DNA from 4 places in the Herbaspirillum sp. BH-1 genome. Region 1 is predicted to be linked to each of the others. Evidence: predicted binding sites of a transcription regulator. Region 1 holds the regulator's gene; each other region holds the start of a gene.

Region 1 (4,661 bases):
CCGAGGTGTAGGTGGTTTGGGCAGTGCTCACACCGGAGGTGTCGCCCAGACCGATCAGACCCTTGGCGCTGGTGCCGATGACGTCGGCCATGGTCTTGTTGTTCGACAGGTCATCCAGGGTGATGGTGATCTGGTCGTTCAGCTTGTTGTCCTGGACGTTGGCGCCGACCTGGAACGACAGGGTCAGGGAAGCCGAAACGTTGGCCGAGCTGGAGCCCACGCCAGCCGATGCACCTTGGCCGGAGCCGGTGAACAGGTTCTGGCCGTTGAAGCTGGTGCCGTTGAGCACGCGGAACACTTCTTCCGACAGTTGCTTGTATTCGTCGTTCAGGGTCTTGCGGTCTTGCGCGCTGTTGGTGCCGTTCGAAGCTTGAACAGCCAGTTCACGCATACGCTGCAGGTTGTCGGTCACGGTGGACAGAGCGCCTTCAGCGGTCTGGGCCATCGAGATGCCGTCGTTGGCGTTACGTTGTGCAACTGCCAGACCCTTGATCTGGGAGTTCATGCGGTCGGCGATGGCCAGGCCGGCGGCGTCGTCCTTTGCGCTGTTGACGCGCAGACCGGAGGACAGACGTTGGATCGAGGTGTTGAGCGACGACTGCGACGAATTCAGATTGCGTTGCGTGTTCAGCGACGCAATGTTGGTATTGATGACTGATGCCATGTTAATTCTCCTAAGATTTGAGACCGATGATCCGAGTTTCAGTGCTTAACTTTGGTCTTCTACCCATGAGCCCCAGGCGTTTCAACCTCTGTTGATTGCTTTATCGGGCAGTCTTGGAAAAAGTTTAGGGCTTTCGCGAAAAAAATCTCTTTCAAGGCTTTCCGAACTAAAACTGCGTGCTTTGAAACTGCAAGCAAATCCTTTTTCGACGCCGATCGAGAAAACTTTAGGGAAATCTTTGTTGAAACCAAGAAATTTTCGCTCCATTGAAAAAGCCGCTCGGTGCAAGCGGCTTTTTCGGAAGGGGTGAGGGAGGGCCAGAGTCCTATTGCTGCACCTTTTCTTGTTGCAATCTGATTAACTCTTCTGCGATGCGCTTCATCACGGAGTCCCAGTCGCTGAAGGCAGGCTGGCGGAACAGGCGCATGCTCGGATACCAGGGCGAATCGTCGCGGTTCTGCAGCCAGCGCCAGTCCGGGATGTGCGGGAGCAGTACCCAGGTGGGGTGGCCCATGGCACCAGCCAGGTGCACCACCGAAGTATCCACGCTGATGACCAGGTCCAGGTTGTGGATCGCTGCGGCGGTATCGGCAAAGTCTGCGCATTGGTCACCCAGATTGTGGGCTGACCGGTCGGCGGGCAGATTCTTCAGGTCTTCCAGGGGCTTGCCCTTTTGCAGGGAGTAGAACTCGATCTTCGGGAGTCCGAACAATTGCTTGAAAGTGTCAAGGGGGATCGAACGGTGCCGATCATTGCCGTGCTCCGGATTGCCGCCCCATACCACACCGACACGTAGATGCTGTTCCGATGTTGTTATTGCGGCAATTTTCTGGCGCCATTCTTCTGCCAGCAAGGGATCGGCTGCCAGGTAGCTGGGGAAGGAGGGGATGTCTTCCACGGTATCGGTGCCTAGCGCATAGGGCAGGCTCATCATCACGTAGGCGCAGTCGCAGGGTGGCAGCGGGTCGCTTTCCCGGATCAGGGTGACTTCTGGCGTGAACGACTGGAACAGCCGATACAGCGGATTCTTCACGTGCACCGCCACCCGGGCGCCGCGGTCCATGACCAGGCGTGCATAGCGCAGAAACTGGATGCTGTCGCCAAAGCCCTGTTCGTGCATCAGGAGTATGAATTTGCCTTCCAGCGAACTCTTGCCATCCCATTTGGGGATGATCTCGAACAGTTTGTGGATGAGCTTGTAGACGTAGGCGCGCTCGCGGGTTTCCAGGCGACTCTCGTGACATTCCCAGCCTTCCTTGAGGTCGCCGTGCAACAGCAGGCTCAGGGCCAGGTTGTGCTTGGCGGTGGAATAGTTGGGACGCAATTCGAGCGCCTTGCGGAAGATCTCCACCGCCTCATGGGTGTCGCCATGGTCGTGCTTGATGGCGCCGATGTTGTTGTAGATGAGGGCTTGCTTGGGATTCAGTTCCAGCGCCTTGTTGAACATGCGCATGGCATCGTCGAAGCGATCTTCGGCGGAAAAGTAGCTGGCACCCAGCTTGAGATAGCTGTTGGAGTCCTTGGGGGCGATGTCGATGACGCGCAGCAGGTGTTCGTGGGCTTCGGTGACCTTGTTCAGTTTCAGGTAGGTATCGGCAATCTTGTTGTGCGCGTAGGTATCTTCCGGGTCCAGAAGGATTGCTGTCTTGTGGGACTCCAGGGCTTCCTTGTACATCTCCATGGCATGGAAGGCTTCGCCCAGGGCGGTGTGCGAAGGGGCGAAGTTGATCTGCAGTTCCAGTGACTTGAGGATGGTTGCGACCGCCTCGTCATAGCGCTTCGCTTCCACCAGTGCCCGCCCCAGATGGGAGAGCGGGCCGGGGGCCTCTGGCTCGCGCTTGACCGCATCCTCGAAGTAGGCGATCGAGGCATCCGGGTCGTTCTTTTCATGCAAGGCATTGGCCAGGCCGACGCGGGCCGTCCGGCTTTCCTTGTCGACTTCGATGGCGCGTTCATAGATCCTGATGGCTTCATCGATGCGATCCTGTGCCAGGAGTGCGGCTGCCAGGTTGCTCAGATACTCGGCATTCTCCGGATCAGCCGCGATGGTCTTGCGAAGATAGTGTTCGGCATCGGCGTGCAGGCCCTCCTGCATGGCGATGAGTCCGCGTGCATGGTTGGCGAACACCAGGGTGGGAGCGCGCCCCAGCACGGCAGTACACAGGGCCTTTGCTTCATCAACCTTGCGATTATCCAGAAGATCCAGGCATTTGCGGACATCCAGCAGGTCTTGCAGATGGGACTGGGTGGCGGCCTGGGCCTGGTTACCGTGCTTGTTGCTGCTCTTGCGCGTCGACATCGAAAGGGATCCTCTTGGTTGGGCGCATGCTTTGCGCCGGACATAGCTGTCCACCAGAAATAATATGCGCAAGGACCGGATGCCGAAGAGGCGAATAGAAAGCAAAAAACCTTCGTTTTAGACGAAGGTTCCTTGGGAGGGGGATCGGCGCGGTGGTGGGCGCCGATGCATCGGGAGCGGCAGGCTTGCTCCCTGCTGGTTTAATGCCAGCTGCGCAACAACCCGACGGCAAGCCCTTCAAGAGCAAACTGGTCGGCGTCCGGCTTGACGATGATGGGTTCGAATTCCGGATTTTCCGGGAAGAGCGTGATGACCGAGCCGGTCTTCTGGTAGCGCTTGACGGTGACCTCGTCGGCCAGTCGCGCCACCACGATCTGCCCGTTGCGCGCCTGGTCGGTCTTGCGGACCGCCAGCAGATCGCCATCGAGAATGCCGGCGTCGCGCATGGACATGCCGCGCACCTTCAACAGGTAATCGGGCTTGCTGGGGAACATCGCCGGATCGACCTGGTAGGTCTTCTCGACATGCTCCTGCGCCAGGATGGGCGAGCCGGCAGCCACGCGACCGATCAGGGGCAGGCTCAACTGCATCAGGGCGGGGTGGGGCAGGGCCATCTGGCGGGCGATGCCGCTTGATGCGGGTACGCCGGATTCACGCAGGCGGATGCCGCGGGAGGTGCCAGGGGATATTTCGATGGCGCCCTTGCGGGCCAGTGCCTGCAGGTGCTCTTCAGCGGCATTGGCGGAGCGGAAGCCAAGCTCGGCAGCGATCTCGGCGCGCGTGGGAGGGAAGCCGGTGTTCTCGATGGCGTTCTTGATCAGGTTCAGGATCTGTTCCTGGCGCGCGGTCAGTTTGAGCATGGGGTAGGCCTTTCTCTGGGGGAAGGCTGTTTGGATGAACAGTCTGTATTTTTATACAGGTGCAATCCTTGTGTCAACGGCAACATGCACTTTCTGGTGCTGCAAGAACGGTTTTTCCTGTCTATATATAAATAGATGAAATATCTTGTGCGGCCTATCTGCCCAGTGCGATGGCTCCGCCTGTGTCTACCTGACCTCGCCAGCGATAGTCGACATTGCTGTTATGCCAGAAACCTTGTATGATCTTGGGTTTTCCTCTTCCCACACCCGTCTTGACGCCGGGGTGGGCGTCTTCAATAAGTCCATAAGGAGTCTACATGCGTCATTATGAAATCGTATTTATCGTCCACCCGGACCAAAGCGAGCAAGTGCCGGCGATGATCGAGCGTTACAAGGGCATCGTCACCACCCGCGGCGGCAAGGTTCACCGTGTCGAAGATTGGGGCCGTCGTCAACTGGCCTACCAGATCCAGAAGCTGGCCAAGGCTCACTATGTCTGCCTGAACATCGAAGTCGACAGCGAAACGCTGGCCGAGATCGAAACCGGCTTCAAGTTCAACGACGCCGTCCTGCGCCACCTGACCGTCAAGATGAAGAAGGCCGAAACCGGTCCTTCCCCCATCCTGAAGGCAGTGCAGAAGGAAGACGCGGCCAAGAGCCGTACCGAAGCACCGGCAGCCTGATTGCGCTGCGATTCATAGCGGAGAGTGAACCAGCTTCAAGTCATCGCCAGTCTGGCCGAACGTGATGTATTGCGTTATACGCCGGCCGGTATTCCGATCGTGACTGCCAGGTTGCAGCATCAGTCGGAGCAGATGGAAGCTGGCATGCGTCGCCA
Region 2 (4,661 bases), on a different contig from region 1:
GCGCCGATGCAGCCGATTTCCTCGTCATAGGAAAAGGCCAGGTGGATCGGCTTGGTACGCGGCATGGCCAGGAATTCCGGCACCAGGGCCAGCGAGGTGGCGATGAAACCCTTCATGTCGCAGGTGCCGCGACCGAACAGGCTGCCATCCTTCTCGGTGATCTTGAAGGGGTCGGTATCCCATTTCTGACCATCCACCGGCACCACGTCGGTGTGGCCGGAGAGCACGATACCGCCTTCGGTGCTGCCGGCATTGGGACCGGCCGTGGCCGGCAGGGTCGCGAACAGGTTGGCCTTGGTCTGCTCCTTGTTGTGCGCCAGCCAGGAGGAGATGCCCTGCTTTTCCAGACTGTCGCGCACGGTCGTGATCAGCTCCAGATTGGAATTGCGGCTGGTGGTATCGAAGGCGACCAGGGTCTCTAGCCATTGGCGGGTATTCATGTTCACTGACTCCATGTTCCATCTGTTCAAAAGCACACCGCCGTCTTTCATGGAGACGGCGGCGGAAAACTGCAAGCTTACCCGGATTGCGTCAGCCCTGCTGCGTCACCGCACGCAGACCCAACTCCGACAGGCGCAGCACGCGCCCGCAGCGACCGGCCAGTTCGCCGTCGTGGGTGACGATGACGAAGGCCGTGCCCAGCGTGCGCGAGAGTTCGATCATCAGTTCGAAGGTGCGGTCGGCCGTGCTGCGGTCCAGGTTGCCGGTCGGCTCATCGGCCAGCACGCAGGCCGGTCGCGTGACCAGCGCGCGCGCCAGCGCCACGCGCTGACGCTCACCACCCGAGAGCTCGCCCGGCACGTGGGTCACGCGCTGGGCCAGACCCACCTTCTCCAGCATCTCGCGGGCCTGCTCCTGCGCCTGGGCGCGCTTGACGCGGCGGATCATCAGCGGCATGGCCACGTTGTCCAGCGCCGAGAATTCCGGCAGCAGGTGGTGGAACTGGTAGACGAAGCCCAGCGACTGGTTGCGCAGCGCGCCGCGCTCGCTCTCGCCCAGGCTGGCAAAGTCCTTGCCCTGCAGGCTGACGGTACCGGCGCTGGGGGTATCGAGCCCGCCCAGCAGATGCAGCAAGGTCGACTTGCCGGAGCCGGAAGCGCCAACGATGGCGACCTGCTCACCGTGGTAGACATCGATATCCACATTGCCCAGCACCTTCACCGAATACTTTCCCTGGGTGAAGGTCTTGCCCAGGCCGCGTGCCGACAGCACGGCCTGGCGGTTCAGGATGGAATCATTCATAGCGCAGCGCCTCCGCCGGTTTGACGCGGGCTGCCGACCAGCTCGGGTACAGCGTGGCCAGGAAAGCCAGTACCACGGCCACGCCGCCGATGATATAGACGTCCGACCAGATGAGGTCGGAGGGCAATTCGGAAATCACATAGATACTCTTGGGCAGGAACTGCACGTGGAAGGCATGCTCGATGGCCGGTACCAGCACATCGATGTTCAGTGCCACCGCCACCCCCAGGGCGACCCCGGCAGCGGTCCCGATCAGGCCCACCAGCGCGCCCTGGATCACGAAGATCTTCATGATGGAACCGGGCGACGCCCCCAGCGTGCGCAGGATGGCGATGTCGGCCTGCTTGTCGGTGACCGTCATCACCAGCGTGGAGACCAGATTGAAAGCCGCCACCGCAATGATCAGGGTAAGGATGATGAACATCATGCGTTTCTCGGTCTTGACGGCGGCGAACCAGTTGCTGTTCTGCTGCGACCAGTCGCGCAGGTAGAGGTCGCCGCTGAGGGTGCGCGCCAGCTCCTGGGTCACCTCCGGCGCCTGCAACATGTCGCGGATGCGCAGGCGCACCCCGGTGGGCGCATCCATGCGGAACAGGGTCTCGGCGTCCTGCAGGTGGATGAAGGCCAGCGAGGAATCGAACTCGTAATGGCCGGCCTCGAAGATGCCGGTCACGGTGAACTGCTTCAGGCGCGGCAGCACCCCGGCTGGGGTCACCTGCCCTTGCGGCACGATCACGGTGATCTTGTCGCCCAGCCCGACGCGCATGCCCCGCGCCAGTTCGCTGCCAAGGACGATGTCGAATGCCCCCGGCTTCAGGGAATCGAAACTGCCCTGCTTGATCTGGCGTGCCACGTCCGAGACCTTGGGCTCTTCTTCCGGCAGCACGCCGCGCACCAGCACGCCGCGCAGGTTGTCGTCGCGCGTCATCATGGCCTGGCCGGACACATAGGGCGCCGCACCCAGCACTTCCTTGTTCTGGAAGGTCTGCTTGGCCACGCTCTGCCAGTCCTTCATGGAGCCGGAGGCGTCGAACACCTCGATATGCGCCAGCACCGAGAGCATGCGGTCACGGACTTCCTTCTGGAAACCGTTCATCACCGACAGCACCACGATCAGTGCGGCCACGCCCAGGCCGATGCCGGCCATGGAAATGAGGGAAATAAAGGAAATGAAACTGTTGCGACCGCTACGCTTGCCGGCCCGCGTGTAGCGGATGCCGACCAGCCATTCGAACGGCAGGTTTTTAATCAGACTCAAAATTGCTCCGGGAGAGGGCCTGCAAAATGTGCCGGCGAAATCCCGTCGAAACCGGACCCGCCGCACGCCAACACGGGCGAAGACAAAGCGCGAAGTTTGCCACAGAATGGACAGCCGGCCCATCCCTGGCCCCTGTCCTTCACTTGCGCACGTTCCCGCGTGCAGGCTATAGATTCACTTCTACGGCAGAGGTTCGCGGCTTGCTATGCAAACTGTTTCATCTCCATTGCACGCCGGCTGTTGCATCATGAACTGGTTATATATACAGTACCCACCTGTGCCCGCCCTTCAAAGGCCGCCCTGCACGGTCTCCACCTGAATTGCCCCTCACCCATGCTGCCAGACCTCACCCGGGAAGCGCCCGCGTCCACTGCCCCGCAGACCGCCTCTGCCGACGACCCTGCACAGGAGCGCGATCCCTTCGCCCGCCTCAACGCCGAACAGCGCGCCGCCGTCGAGCATGGTAGCGGCCTGCCGCCAGCGCAGCAGACGCCGCTGTTGATCGTGGCCGGCGCCGGCTCGGGCAAGACCAATACCCTGGCGCACCGGGTGGCGCGGCTGGTGCTGGAGGGCGCCGATCCGCAACGCATCCTGCTGCTGACCTTTTCGCGCCGCGCCGCCGGCGACATGGGCCGCCGCGTGGGCCAGGTGATCCGCCAGGTACTGGGCCTGGCCGCTGGCGATGTCCCGCCGCAACTGCCCTGGTCCGGCACCTTCCACGCCATCGGCGCGCGCCTGCTGCGCGACTACGCCAGCGTGATCGGCCTGGAAGACGACTTCACCATCCAGGATCGCGGTGACTCGGAAGACCTGATGGGCCTGTTGCGCCACGAGATGGGTCTGTCTTCCACCGACAAGCGCTTCCCGCTCAAGGCCACCTGCCTGGCGATCTATTCGCGGGCCGTCAACACCCGCCAGGACCTGGCCCAGGTGCTGCAGGTCCATTACCCCTGGTGCCGCGAGTGGGAGCGGCCACTGGGCGAACTCTTCGCCCGCTATGTGGATGCCAAGGAAGCCCAGCACGTACTGGATTACGACGATCTGCTGCTGTTCTGGGCCGATATGCTGTCCGACCCGGAAATTGCGCAATCCGTCAGCGCCCGCTTCGACCACGTGCTGGTCGATGAATACCAGGACACCAACCGCCTGCAGGCCGAGATCCTGCAGCGCATGAAGCCCGATGGGGCCGGTGTGACCGCCGTCGGCGACGACGCCCAATCGATCTATTCCTTCCGGGGCGCCACGGTGCGCAACATCCTCGACCTGCCCTCGCTGTTCACCCAGCCGGCGCGGCTGCTGACGCTGGAACAGAACTACCGCTCCACCCAGCCTATCCTGCAGGCGTCCAATGCGGTCATCGCCGATGCCCCTGAGCGTCACTTCAAGAACCTGTGGAGTGACAAACCCTCCTCGCAGAAACCGCAGCTGGTGGTCATCCCCGACGAAGCCGAACAGGCGCGCTGGGTCGCCAATCGCATCCTGGCGCATCGCGAGGAAGGGCTGACGCTCAAGTCCCAGGCAGTGCTGTTCCGCACCGCCACCCACAGCGCCGCGCTGGAGCTGGAACTGGTCCGCCGCAACATCCCCTTCGTGAAGTTCGGCGGGCTCAAGTTCCTGGAGAGCACCCACATCAAGGACCTGCTGTCGCTGCTGCGGCTGGCCCACAACCCCAGCGGGCGGATGGCCGGCCTGCGTGCCCTGCAACTGATCCCCGGGGTCGGCCCGGCCACCGCCCGCAAGGTACTGGACCTGATGGCCGGCGCCGCCGACCCGGCCGATGCCCTGCTCCACTTCGGCGCCCCGGCCAACATCGCCCTGCAGTGGCAGGCCTTCGCCGATACCTATGCCCTGATGCGGCGCGCCAGCGCGGCCTGGCCGACCGACATCAACGCCGCCCGCGACTGGTACCTGCCGCAGCTGGAGCAACGCTACGAGGACGCCGACGCCCGCGCCGCCGACATCGAGCAACTGGCCGCGCTGGCCCGGGGCTATGCCTCGCGCGAGAAATTCCTCACCGAGTTGACACTGGACCCGCCCGAATCCAGCAGCGACTTTTCGGCCCCGCCCTATCGCGACGAGGATTACCTGACGCTCTCCACCATCCACTCCGCCAAGGGCCAGGAATGGCGTTCGGTGCATGTGCTGAACGTGGTGGACGGCT
Region 3 (4,661 bases), on a different contig from region 1:
GCGGTGGGAAAAACCGCGTTGCTGCAGGAAGCGCATCTGTCTGGCGCGTGTCTCGGCATCGGGAGGGGGCGCACTGAATTTGCGGCGCAGGACCTGTGCGGCACGCTCGCCCTCGCCTGCTGCCAGGTCGGCCTTCAACTCGGCGATGGCTTCCCCTTCGATGCCATGCCCATGCAACTCGGAAAAGATGCGCTGGTTGCCATAACGGGCCGAGCGGCGATGCACCAGCGATTCGGAAAAGCGTTCTTGGGAAAGGAAACGGGACTGCTCCAGCCACTGCAGGAGCGCGTCGATGTCATCACCCTCTTGCGCGTAAGGGGCAAGCTTACGCGCAAGTTCCAGGCGACTATGCTCACGTGAAGAGAGATATTTGAGCGCCCGTGCTTTCAGGCTGATCGGCGGTCTGGGCATGACGTTCGACTACACGGGCGATGTGACGGTGAAGAACACGAAGAAAAAACGATGGAACCGTATTGCATTGAAACGCGGCAGCAACAGAACGATGCGGCCGGTACTTCAGCTCGGCACCCGGCCGGACCGGCGCCGGGGGCGGAGCGGGACAGGCACCACCATGACCTCAAGGCTCAGGCAAACCCTGCCGCCATGGTGGTACGTGAAGACCTTGGGATCAGGAGGCTGGTGCCTCGGCGGTGCCACCTGCCAGTTCAGGCACGCCCAGTGCGACGCGGACCTTGTTCTCGATCTCGCGCGACAGTTCCGGGTGTTCCTTCAGGTAGTTACGGGCGTTGTCCTTGCCCTGGCCGATGCGCTCGCCGTTGTAGCTGTACCAGGCGCCGGACTTCTCCACCACCTTGTGCTCGGAGCCCAGGTCCAGGATTTCGCCTTCGCGGGAAGTGCCTTCGCCATACAGGATGTCGAAGTGAGCTTCGCGGAACGGGGGGGCAACCTTGTTCTTGACGACCTTGACCTTGGTTTCACTGCCGATGACTTCGTCACCGGACTTGATGGAGCCGGTACGACGGATGTCCAGGCGCACCGAGGCGTAGAACTTCAGCGCATTGCCACCGGTGGTGGTTTCGGGATTGCCGAACATGACGCCGATCTTCATGCGGATCTGGTTGATGAAGATGACAGTGGTATTGGTGCGGTTGATGCTGCCGGTCAGCTTGCGCAGGGCCTGCGACATCAGGCGGGCCTGCAGGCCGGGCAGGGAGTCGCCCATGTCGCCTTCGATTTCGGCCTTGGGCGTGAGCGCTGCCACGGAGTCCACCACGATCAGGTCGACCGCGCCGGAGCGCACCAGGGCGTCGGTGATTTCCAGGGCCTGTTCGCCGGTGTCCGGCTGCGAGATCAGCAGGTCGTTCAGGTTCACGCCCAGCTTTTGCGCATAGGTGACGTCCAGGGCGTGCTCGGCGTCGATGAAGGCGCAGGTGCCGCCCAGCTTCTGCATCTCGGCGATGGATTGCAGGGTCAGGGTGGTCTTGCCGGAGGATTCCGGACCGTAGATCTCGATGACGCGGCCACGTGGCAGGCCACCGATGCCCAACGCGATGTCCAGGCCCAGGGAACCGGTGGATACCGACTGGATTTCCTCAGCGACGACGCCATCTTCCATGCGCATCACCGAGCCCTTGCCAAACTGCTTTTCAATCTGTGCCAATGCGGCGGCCAGCGCCTTGCTCTTCTCAGAGTTGTTCGCAGCTTTTTTGTCGTCCATAAATCTCTCTCGGCAAAATGTCGTGAAGAAGGGGTTCAGGGGGGAGTCTTGCGGTCTTGCTGATGTTGCCCGGAGGCAGAGGATGATGACCGCCCCGATAGAGCGATACTGTATAAAAAAACAGTGCTTCGTGCAAGCGTTTTTGTGCACAGCGGCCGCAAACGCCACCAGACAACGATAAACGGCGGCCGAAAACCACAATTATAAGAGAGCCGACCCTTCAGGAAGTCCAAATTCAAAGAGGAATGATGCGTGGAAGGAAAAAAAACGGCACACTCGCGAGTTGGTAGGAATAATTCGTCAGCTATGCGTCAATGAACGCGTAAAACAAGTCACCTCGCCAATTATTGCATTGCAGCAACACCGGGCGCCCGGTGTCGCCCGTCGCAATCAAGACCAATAGATCGTTAGACAGACCGTTCTCATGAGTTTAGTGCCCTTCAGCCATATCAGCGCCCTGCGCTGCCTGGTCATCGACGACATGCCGACGATGCGCCAGAACATCCGCATGCACCTCGGGCAGCTCGGGGTGACCAAGGTGGACCAGGCCGCCACACCGGATGAGGCTATCCGTTTCGTGCAGTCCGGCACGTATGACCTGATCATCTGCGACTACAACCTGAACAAGGAAAGCAACGGCCAGCAGCTGCTGGAGTTCTTCCGCACCCAGAACATGCTCTCGCCGACCTGCATGTTCATCATGGTCACCGCCGAGAGCGGCTACAACCTGGTGGCCAGCGCCGCCGAGTTCCAGCCGGACGCCTACATGCTCAAGCCGCTGACGGCCAGCCGCATCGCCGAGCGGGTGGACCGCCTGCTGGAAAAGCAGCATGCCATGCTGCCGGTGACCGAGAAGATGAAGCGCAAGGATATCTCCGGTGCCATCCTGGAATGCGACAACGTCCTCAAGGCAGCGCCGAAGTGGATCGTGGAAATCATGAAGACCAAGGGCACGCTGCTCATCGAGCAGCGCCGCATCGACGAAGCCCGCGAAGTCTACAAGCAGGCGCTGGCCATGCGCGACGACCTGGTGTGGGCCAAGATCGGCCTGGCCCGCTGCAACATCGTGGCTGGCCAGATGGACGACGCCCGCATCATCGTGGAAGAAGTGCTGGCGCAGAACAAGCAGTTCATCGCCGCCTACGACCTGCTGGCGCAGATCGACGAGGCACAGGGCAATCAGGAAGGTGCACTGGAGGCGCTCACCAAGTCGTCCGAAATCATCCCTTCGGCGCGCCGCAGCCGCCTGGTGGGTGATGTGGCCTACCGCAGCGGCCACCTGGACCAGGCACGCGAAGCCTATGACAGGGTACTCAAGCACACCAAGGGTTCGCTGACGGCACAGCCCACCGACCTGCTGTCGCTGGCGCAGGTGCACGTCGACAGTGGCGACCCCGACGCGGCGCTGCGCCTGCTGGAGGCCGCACCGCGCCGCTACGAGGAATCCAACATCTTCGTCTCGGCGCAGGCCGCTGTCCAGGCGCAGGCCTACGTGCAGCTGGGCGACTCGATCTCGGCCCAGCAGGCGTTCGAGACCGCACGCCAGGCTGCCGCCAAGGAGTCCTCGGACACCACCACGCTGGCGCTGGCCAAGGCCGCCTTCTCGATGGGCAAGGACGAGGAAGGCGCCAAGCTGATCGCCGAGGCCATCAAGTCCGATCACGAAAACACAACCCTGCAGATGCTGGCACGCAAGGTGCTTGCCGATACTGGCCGGGCCGGTCTGGCCGAAGAGCTGATCGACGGTGCCGTCAAGCATTGCATGAGCATCATCGCCGAAGCCAACGCCCTCATGCGCAGCGCCAAGCCGGACGAATCGCTGGCCAAGCTGGAAGAGGCGCTGGCCAGCATGCCCGAGAACACCGGCGTGCTGCTGGCCTCGGCGCAGCTGCATCTGCTGTGGATGAGCCAGCGTGGCTGGAACGAAGAATACGTCAAGCGCGTGCGCCGTTACCTGGCCACGCTGGATCGCCTTATCCCGGGCAACGATAGAGTCGCGAAGATGCACAAGTTCCTGCGCGATACCCTGAGCAAAGTAGCCCCGAAGAGCTGACCATGGACCCCAAGCTTGCCGCGATCATCATTCACGACATCAAAAACTCCCTGGGCGTGCTGGAGGGGGAATTGCGCCGCCTGTCCGACGACGTGCCACGCGCCCAGCAAGCCCATGTCACCTGCCTGGCCTTGCAGGAAAAGCTGATCGCCTTCCTGACGCTGTACAAGGCCGATTCGCAAGGCCTGCGCGCGCAGGTCGAGGCGGTCTCGCCACTGGATTTCCTGGAAGCCCTGGCGCGCGAGCAGGCGGTCAGCCGCAGCAGCGAGATCGCACTGACCGTGGACGAGAGCGATATGCCGGTCATCGGCTTCTTCGACGAACACCTGGTGGCCCTGGCGCTGGAAGCAGCCCTGCAGAATGCCGGGCGTTTTGCCCGCACCCGCATCGTGCTCGGCTGTCGCAAGCGTCCGGAAGGCGGGGTGATCTTCACGGTACGCGACGACGGCCCCGGCATCGGCACCCAGGAAAAGAAGCCCTCGACCGGCCTGGGCATGGACCTGTGCAATGCCATTGCCACCGCCCACAACAAGGAAACGCGTCACGGGGAGGCGCGTCTGTCCAATCATCCGGACGGCGGCGCGCTGTTCGAGCTGTGCCTGCCCTGAAACGGGTCGGCAAGGGCGCGATCGACTGATCGACCCATGGCGCCAGCGTCACATACGCAAAGCGCATATCCAAGTGTGAAAATAGTCGTTCTGTCACTGCGGCTTCGTCCTTAGAGTGTGGCCTTGTCCTGCCTGCGCGATGCGTCAGATGTTGCACGGGTACGCGACGTCGGACTTTCCAACACCGCGAGAACGAATCCATGCAACGCAGACATTTCCTCAGCCTGGCGCCTGCCGCGCTCGGCGCCAGCTGGCTGGGTGCCGCTCCCCTGCTGGCCCATGCAGCCCCGCCCCCCAAGATCATTCGTCTTGACTACGCCTA
Region 4 (4,661 bases), on a different contig from region 1:
GAACCTCAGTTTCGCCCGCCCTGGCGTGGGTGCCGATGTGCTCGGCAAGCTGCGGCGCGGCAACTGGGTGATCCAGGCCCAGCTCGACCTGCACGGTTATCGCCGCGACCAGGCGCGTGAAGCACTGGGCGAATTCCTGCGCCAGTCACGCCGGCGCGGCCTGCGCTGCGTGCGTATCATCCACGGCAAGGGACTGGGCTCGGTCAACAAGGAGCCCGTGCTCAAGCACAAGGTACGCAACTGGCTCGCGCAAAAAGATGAAGTGATGGCCTTCTGCCAGGCCCGCGCGGCCGATGGCGGGGCCGGTGCGCTGGTGGTGCTGCTCAAGTCCAGCGAGCGCAGCTAGGCAAGTTCGTCGAGCATGGCCACGATGGCCTCGAAATGCGGGCGCGACGCCGCATCCGCCGACAGGCAGGCCTGCCGCAATCCGGCCAGCACCGCCCGTCCCTTTTCATCGGCCGGCTGGCTGTGTGCCAGCAACTCTTCCAGCAGACAACCGTAAGCCCGCACCTCCATGGCCTGCACGCCCCAGGCGTGGGGCTGGGCGGTATCGTAGAACCAGGCCGCACCGAAGTCGCCCAGCAATGCCGCACCGGAACGATGCAGGATATTGTGGGCATACAGGTCGCCATGGACGATGCCCTGGGCATGCAGGTGCGCCGCCGCCGAAGCGATATCGCGCGCAATCGCCAGCGCCTGGGACCACGGCAGCGCCATCGCTTCGGGATACACGTCGCGGGTGCAGGACTGCAGGCTGGGCGGCCCGGCCAGGTTGGCATAGTCCGGATCGATCAGCGGCATCACCAATCCCGCCACGCCCTGCGGTTGCCCCTGCAGGCGGCCCAGCACCGGGATCAGCCCGCGATGCCGGCCTGCCATGATGCAGGCGGCCATTTCGCGTTCCGGCAAGCCATCGCTGGTGACGGCGCCCTTGAAGAGCTTGACCGCCACCGGCTGTGCCGTACCGGCCACCTGCCAGCGGGCGGCGTGGATCACCCCGGAGGCACCCTCGCCCAGCTTGTCCTGCAGCTGCAGATCGTCCCAGGCAATGTCCGCCACCTGCGCCAGGCCATCGGCCCGTTCTTCCACCGGCGCGCACCAGGGGTTGCCGGCCATGGCCAGCCAGCTCAGTCGCGGCAAGGTCAGCAGCCAGTGCGGGAATTCTTCCAGCACATTGGCGGCCAGGCGCAGCAGTTCCAGATTGCGGCAGGCTGCCAGTTCCGGCGGCAAGGCACGCAGGCGGTTACCGGCCAGCATCAGCTTTTGCAGGGGCCGGCAACGGCCGATGCTGGCCGGCAGTGCTTCGATGCGATTGTCGGTCAGTACCAGCCAGCGTAACGAGGGCGGCAGGGAGTCGGCCGACACCGTTGCGATCTGGTTGGCCTTGAAACCGATCATCTCCAACGACGGGCAACGGCCGAGGACAGCCGGCAATTCGGTGAACAGATTGTCGGAACAGAAGACGATGCGCAGCCGCGTCAGGCGTGGCAGCTCGTCCGGCAAGGCGCTGAGCTGGTTGCCGCTCAGATCGAGGATTTCCAGCGTATCGGCCAGGGTGAAAATCTCCGGCGGGAATTCACGCAGGCCGCAAGACAGCGAAAGCCGCGTCACGCCGGCCAACTCGCCACTGCGCAATTGTTCCAGGGTATGCATGCAAAAAAGCCTGATTCGATCAAAGCGCGCAGTGTACCAGCCAAGCCCCTTCAGAAGGCTTCAGTTCAGAACAGATCAAGCTGATCATTCTTGGTCCGCTTGCCCTGCCCGCCCCGGGCCGGCGGCACCAGCAGCGGCCGCCGGAAACGGCTGGCATCCAGCGTGGCGAAGGCGCGGTTGCGATGGTCGATGCCCAGCCGGCGGCTGGCCTTGTCGAAGCGCTGCTGCAGGAGCTCGGCCCAGACACCGGTGCCGCGCATGCGGGTGGCGAAATCGGCGTCGTAATCCTTGCCGCCCCGCATGTCCTGGATGCGGTTCATCACCCGTGCCGCCCGGTCCGGGAAGTGCGCCTGCAGCCACTGCCTGAACAAGGGGCTGACTTCCCATGGCAGGCGCAGCACGATATAGCCGGCCTGGCCAGCACCGGCTTCCACGGCCGCTTCCATGACCCGCTCCAGGTCCGGCTCGGTGACGAAGGGAATCACCGGCGCAATCGATACGCTCACCGGAATACCCGCCTCGGCGAGCGTACGGATCACCCGCAGGCGCCGCGCCGGACTGGCCGCCCGGGGTTCCAGGGTGCGGGCGATGACCGGGTCCAGCGTGGTGATGGTGACAGCGGCAATGGCCTGGCGCTTGGCTGCCATCGCCGCCAGCAGGTCGATGTCACGCTCGATCAGGGACGACTTGGTAATCAGGGCCACCGGGTTTTCGCAATCGTGCAGGATCTGCAGGATGCGGCGGGTCAACTGGCGCTCGCGCTCGATGGGCTGGTAGGCGTCGGTATTGATGCCCACCGTGATGGTGTCAGGCTGGTAGGACGGCCGGGCCAGCTCGCGCAGCAATAGCTCCGGGGCATTGGTCTTGGCCACCAGCCGGCTTTCGAAGTCCAGCCCCGGCGAGAGGCCCAGGTAGCTGTGCGAGGGTCGGGCAAAACAGTAGATGCAGCCGTGCTCGCAGCCCCGATAAGGATTCAGGGACAGCGAGAACGGCAGGTCGGGCGAGGCATTGCGGCTGATGATGGACTTGGCCGTCTCTTCCGTGACGATGGTCTTCAGGCGCGGCGGTTCGGCGTCCTGATCGCCAGGATCGGTGGTATGGGCCTGTTCTGTGCCAACGACCTCTTCACCGGTCGTTGGACCGTCACCGGCAAATTGCAGAGGCTGCCAGCCATCATCGAACTCCTCGCGGTTCACCGATTCGTAGCGCCCGCGCAGGTTGGTGACCGCACCCCGGCCCTTTTGGGCCACCTGCTGGCGATGGATGAAGGCAGCCGGTGTGATGGTCGCATCGTCGTCATCCGAGGACGATGGCGCCGGCTGGTCAGGAAACGGCCGGGCAATGCCCTGCGGGAATTTGGGGAAGGAAGCCATAACTAGCTGATTTAGCTGAACAATACTGTATATATGAACAGTATTTTGCCCACACTTCCGGCCGCCTGCAAACCCTGTTTCAATTTAGCCCGCTGCCGTATTAATCGGGTATGCTTGTTCACCCCAGGCTTCCCGAAACATAAGAAATAGAACACCGGGCAGCCACGAAGACAGGGCATAAGGACCGCAAAGGTCCAAGGAGACAAGGATGCAATACCAGGCAAACCGGCCCGGCGCCGGTGCATTGCTGGGCGCGGCGCCCCTGGTGCAGACCACGGCCGACGGCGAGCCGGACCTGCAGACCATCGCACGCTCGCACCAGCGCAGTTCTTCCTATGGCATCACCCGCAGCCAGCGTCCCGATCTGGAACAGCTCTCGCGTGCCGACCTGGCGCAGACGCTGGAGGCCAGCCAATCCCTGTCCGGCCATGCCCGGCCGGTGATGGAAACGCTCTACGACCAGATTCGCAATACCCACAGCATGGTGATCCTCTCGGACGCCGAAGGCACCATCATCCATACCCTCGGCGACCGCGATTTCCTGGCCAAGGCCGACCGCGTGGCGCTCGGTCCCGGCGGGCGCTGGTCGGAGCAGTTGCGCGGCACCAATGCCATCGGCACGGCGTTGTTCGAACAGAAACCGACCACGGTCCACGCCCAGCAGCACTACCTGGACGCCAACCGCTTCCTGACCTGCTCGGCGGCCCCCATCTTCGACCATCGCGGCAAGGTGCTGGGGGTGCTGGACGTGTCGGGCGAGTGCGGCAGCTTCCACAAGCACACCATGGCCCTGGTGCGCATGTCGGCGCAGATGATAGAAAACCACCTGCTGGCGGGCAGCTTTCCCGATTGCATCACCCTGCACTTCCACAGCCGCGCCGAATTCGTGGGCACGCTGGTGGAGGGCATCGTCAGCTTCACGCCGGGCGGACGTTTCCTGGCGGCCAACCGCAGTGCGCAGTTCCAGCTCGGCCTGACGCTGGCGGTGCTGCAGTCGCACACCTTTGCCTCGCTGTTCGGGGTACCACTGTCGCTGCTGTTCGAGCAGCACCGCAAGGCCGCGCCCAGCCTGCTGGAACTGTGCCTGCACAATGGCATCCGCATCCACGGTCGCGCCGAGTTGCGGCTACGCGACCAGCATTTCCAGAACGCCCGTGAAGCGGTCATCGAGGCGCCCGAACTCGAAGTGGCGGCAATCGCATCGGCAGCTGCGTCATCACCCGCCTCTGCCCCGCACCACCAGCCACCGGCCGCGCGCGGACTGGCGAACCTGCCCGACCTGCAGGCGCTGGAGTCCGGCGACGCCCGCATGAGCGACATCATCGGCAAGCTGCGCCGGGTGATCGACCGCGCCATCCCGGTCTTGATCACCGGTGAGACCGGCACCGGCAAGGAGTGGCTGGCGCAGGCCATCCACCGCGCCAGCGCCTGTTCGCGTAGGGCCCAAAGCCGGGGGATGACGGCGCCCTTCGTGGCGGTCAACTGCTCGGCCATTCCGGAAAACCTGATCGAAGCCGAACTGTTCGGCTATGAAGACGGCGCCTTCACCGGCGCCCGCCGCAAGGGTGCCATCGGCAAGATCGCGCAAGCCCAGGGGGGCACGCTGTTCCTCGATGAAATCGGCGACATGCCATT

Evidence for each region. The regulator LexA, encoded in region 1, represses DNA repair genes until DNA is damaged. The targets are predictions, from matches to a motif close to ACTGTATNNNNATACAGT.
Region 2: HBH1_RS06605 (ATP-dependent helicase) is a predicted target of LexA. The motif match lies at 2,752-2,769, and genes of this name have one in related genera.
Region 3: recA (recombinase RecA) is a predicted target of LexA. The motif match lies at 1,786-1,803, and genes of this name have one in related genera.
Region 4: HBH1_RS18710 (PA0069 family radical SAM protein) is a predicted target of LexA. The motif match lies at 3,051-3,068, and genes of this name have one in related genera.

The regions. Positions count from the first base shown of each region.
Region 1 covers NZ_PKOI01000007.1:199,570-204,230, reverse strand. Annotated here, with positions in the region: gene HBH1_RS12170 (flagellin N-terminal helical domain-containing protein) at 1-664, opposite strand, end outside; gene HBH1_RS12165 (tetratricopeptide repeat protein) at 990-2,963, opposite strand; gene lexA (transcriptional repressor LexA) at 3,164-3,823, opposite strand; gene rpsF (30S ribosomal protein S6) at 4,141-4,506, shown strand; gene priB (primosomal replication protein N) at 4,531-4,661, shown strand, end outside.
Region 2 covers NZ_PKOI01000003.1:364,687-369,347, reverse strand. Annotated here, with positions in the region: gene argE (acetylornithine deacetylase) at 1-440, opposite strand, end outside; gene lolD (lipoprotein-releasing ABC transporter ATP-binding protein LolD) at 532-1,242, opposite strand; gene HBH1_RS06610 (lipoprotein-releasing ABC transporter permease subunit) at 1,235-2,500, opposite strand; gene HBH1_RS06605 (ATP-dependent helicase) at 2,834-4,661, shown strand, end outside.
Region 3 covers NZ_PKOI01000002.1:214,002-218,662, reverse strand. Annotated here, with positions in the region: gene recX (recombination regulator RecX) at 1-411, opposite strand, end outside; gene recA (recombinase RecA) at 629-1,678, opposite strand; gene HBH1_RS04160 (tetratricopeptide repeat-containing response regulator) at 2,103-3,731, shown strand; gene HBH1_RS04155 (sensor histidine kinase) at 3,734-4,339, shown strand; gene HBH1_RS04150 (aliphatic sulfonate ABC transporter substrate-binding protein) at 4,540-4,661, shown strand, end outside.
Region 4 covers NZ_PKOI01000016.1:19,633-24,293, reverse strand. Annotated here, with positions in the region: gene HBH1_RS18720 (Smr/MutS family protein) at 1-346, shown strand, start outside; gene HBH1_RS18715 (leucine-rich repeat-containing protein kinase family protein) at 343-1,653, opposite strand; gene HBH1_RS18710 (PA0069 family radical SAM protein) at 1,719-3,026, opposite strand; gene HBH1_RS18705 (sigma-54-dependent Fis family transcriptional regulator) at 3,235-4,661, shown strand, end outside.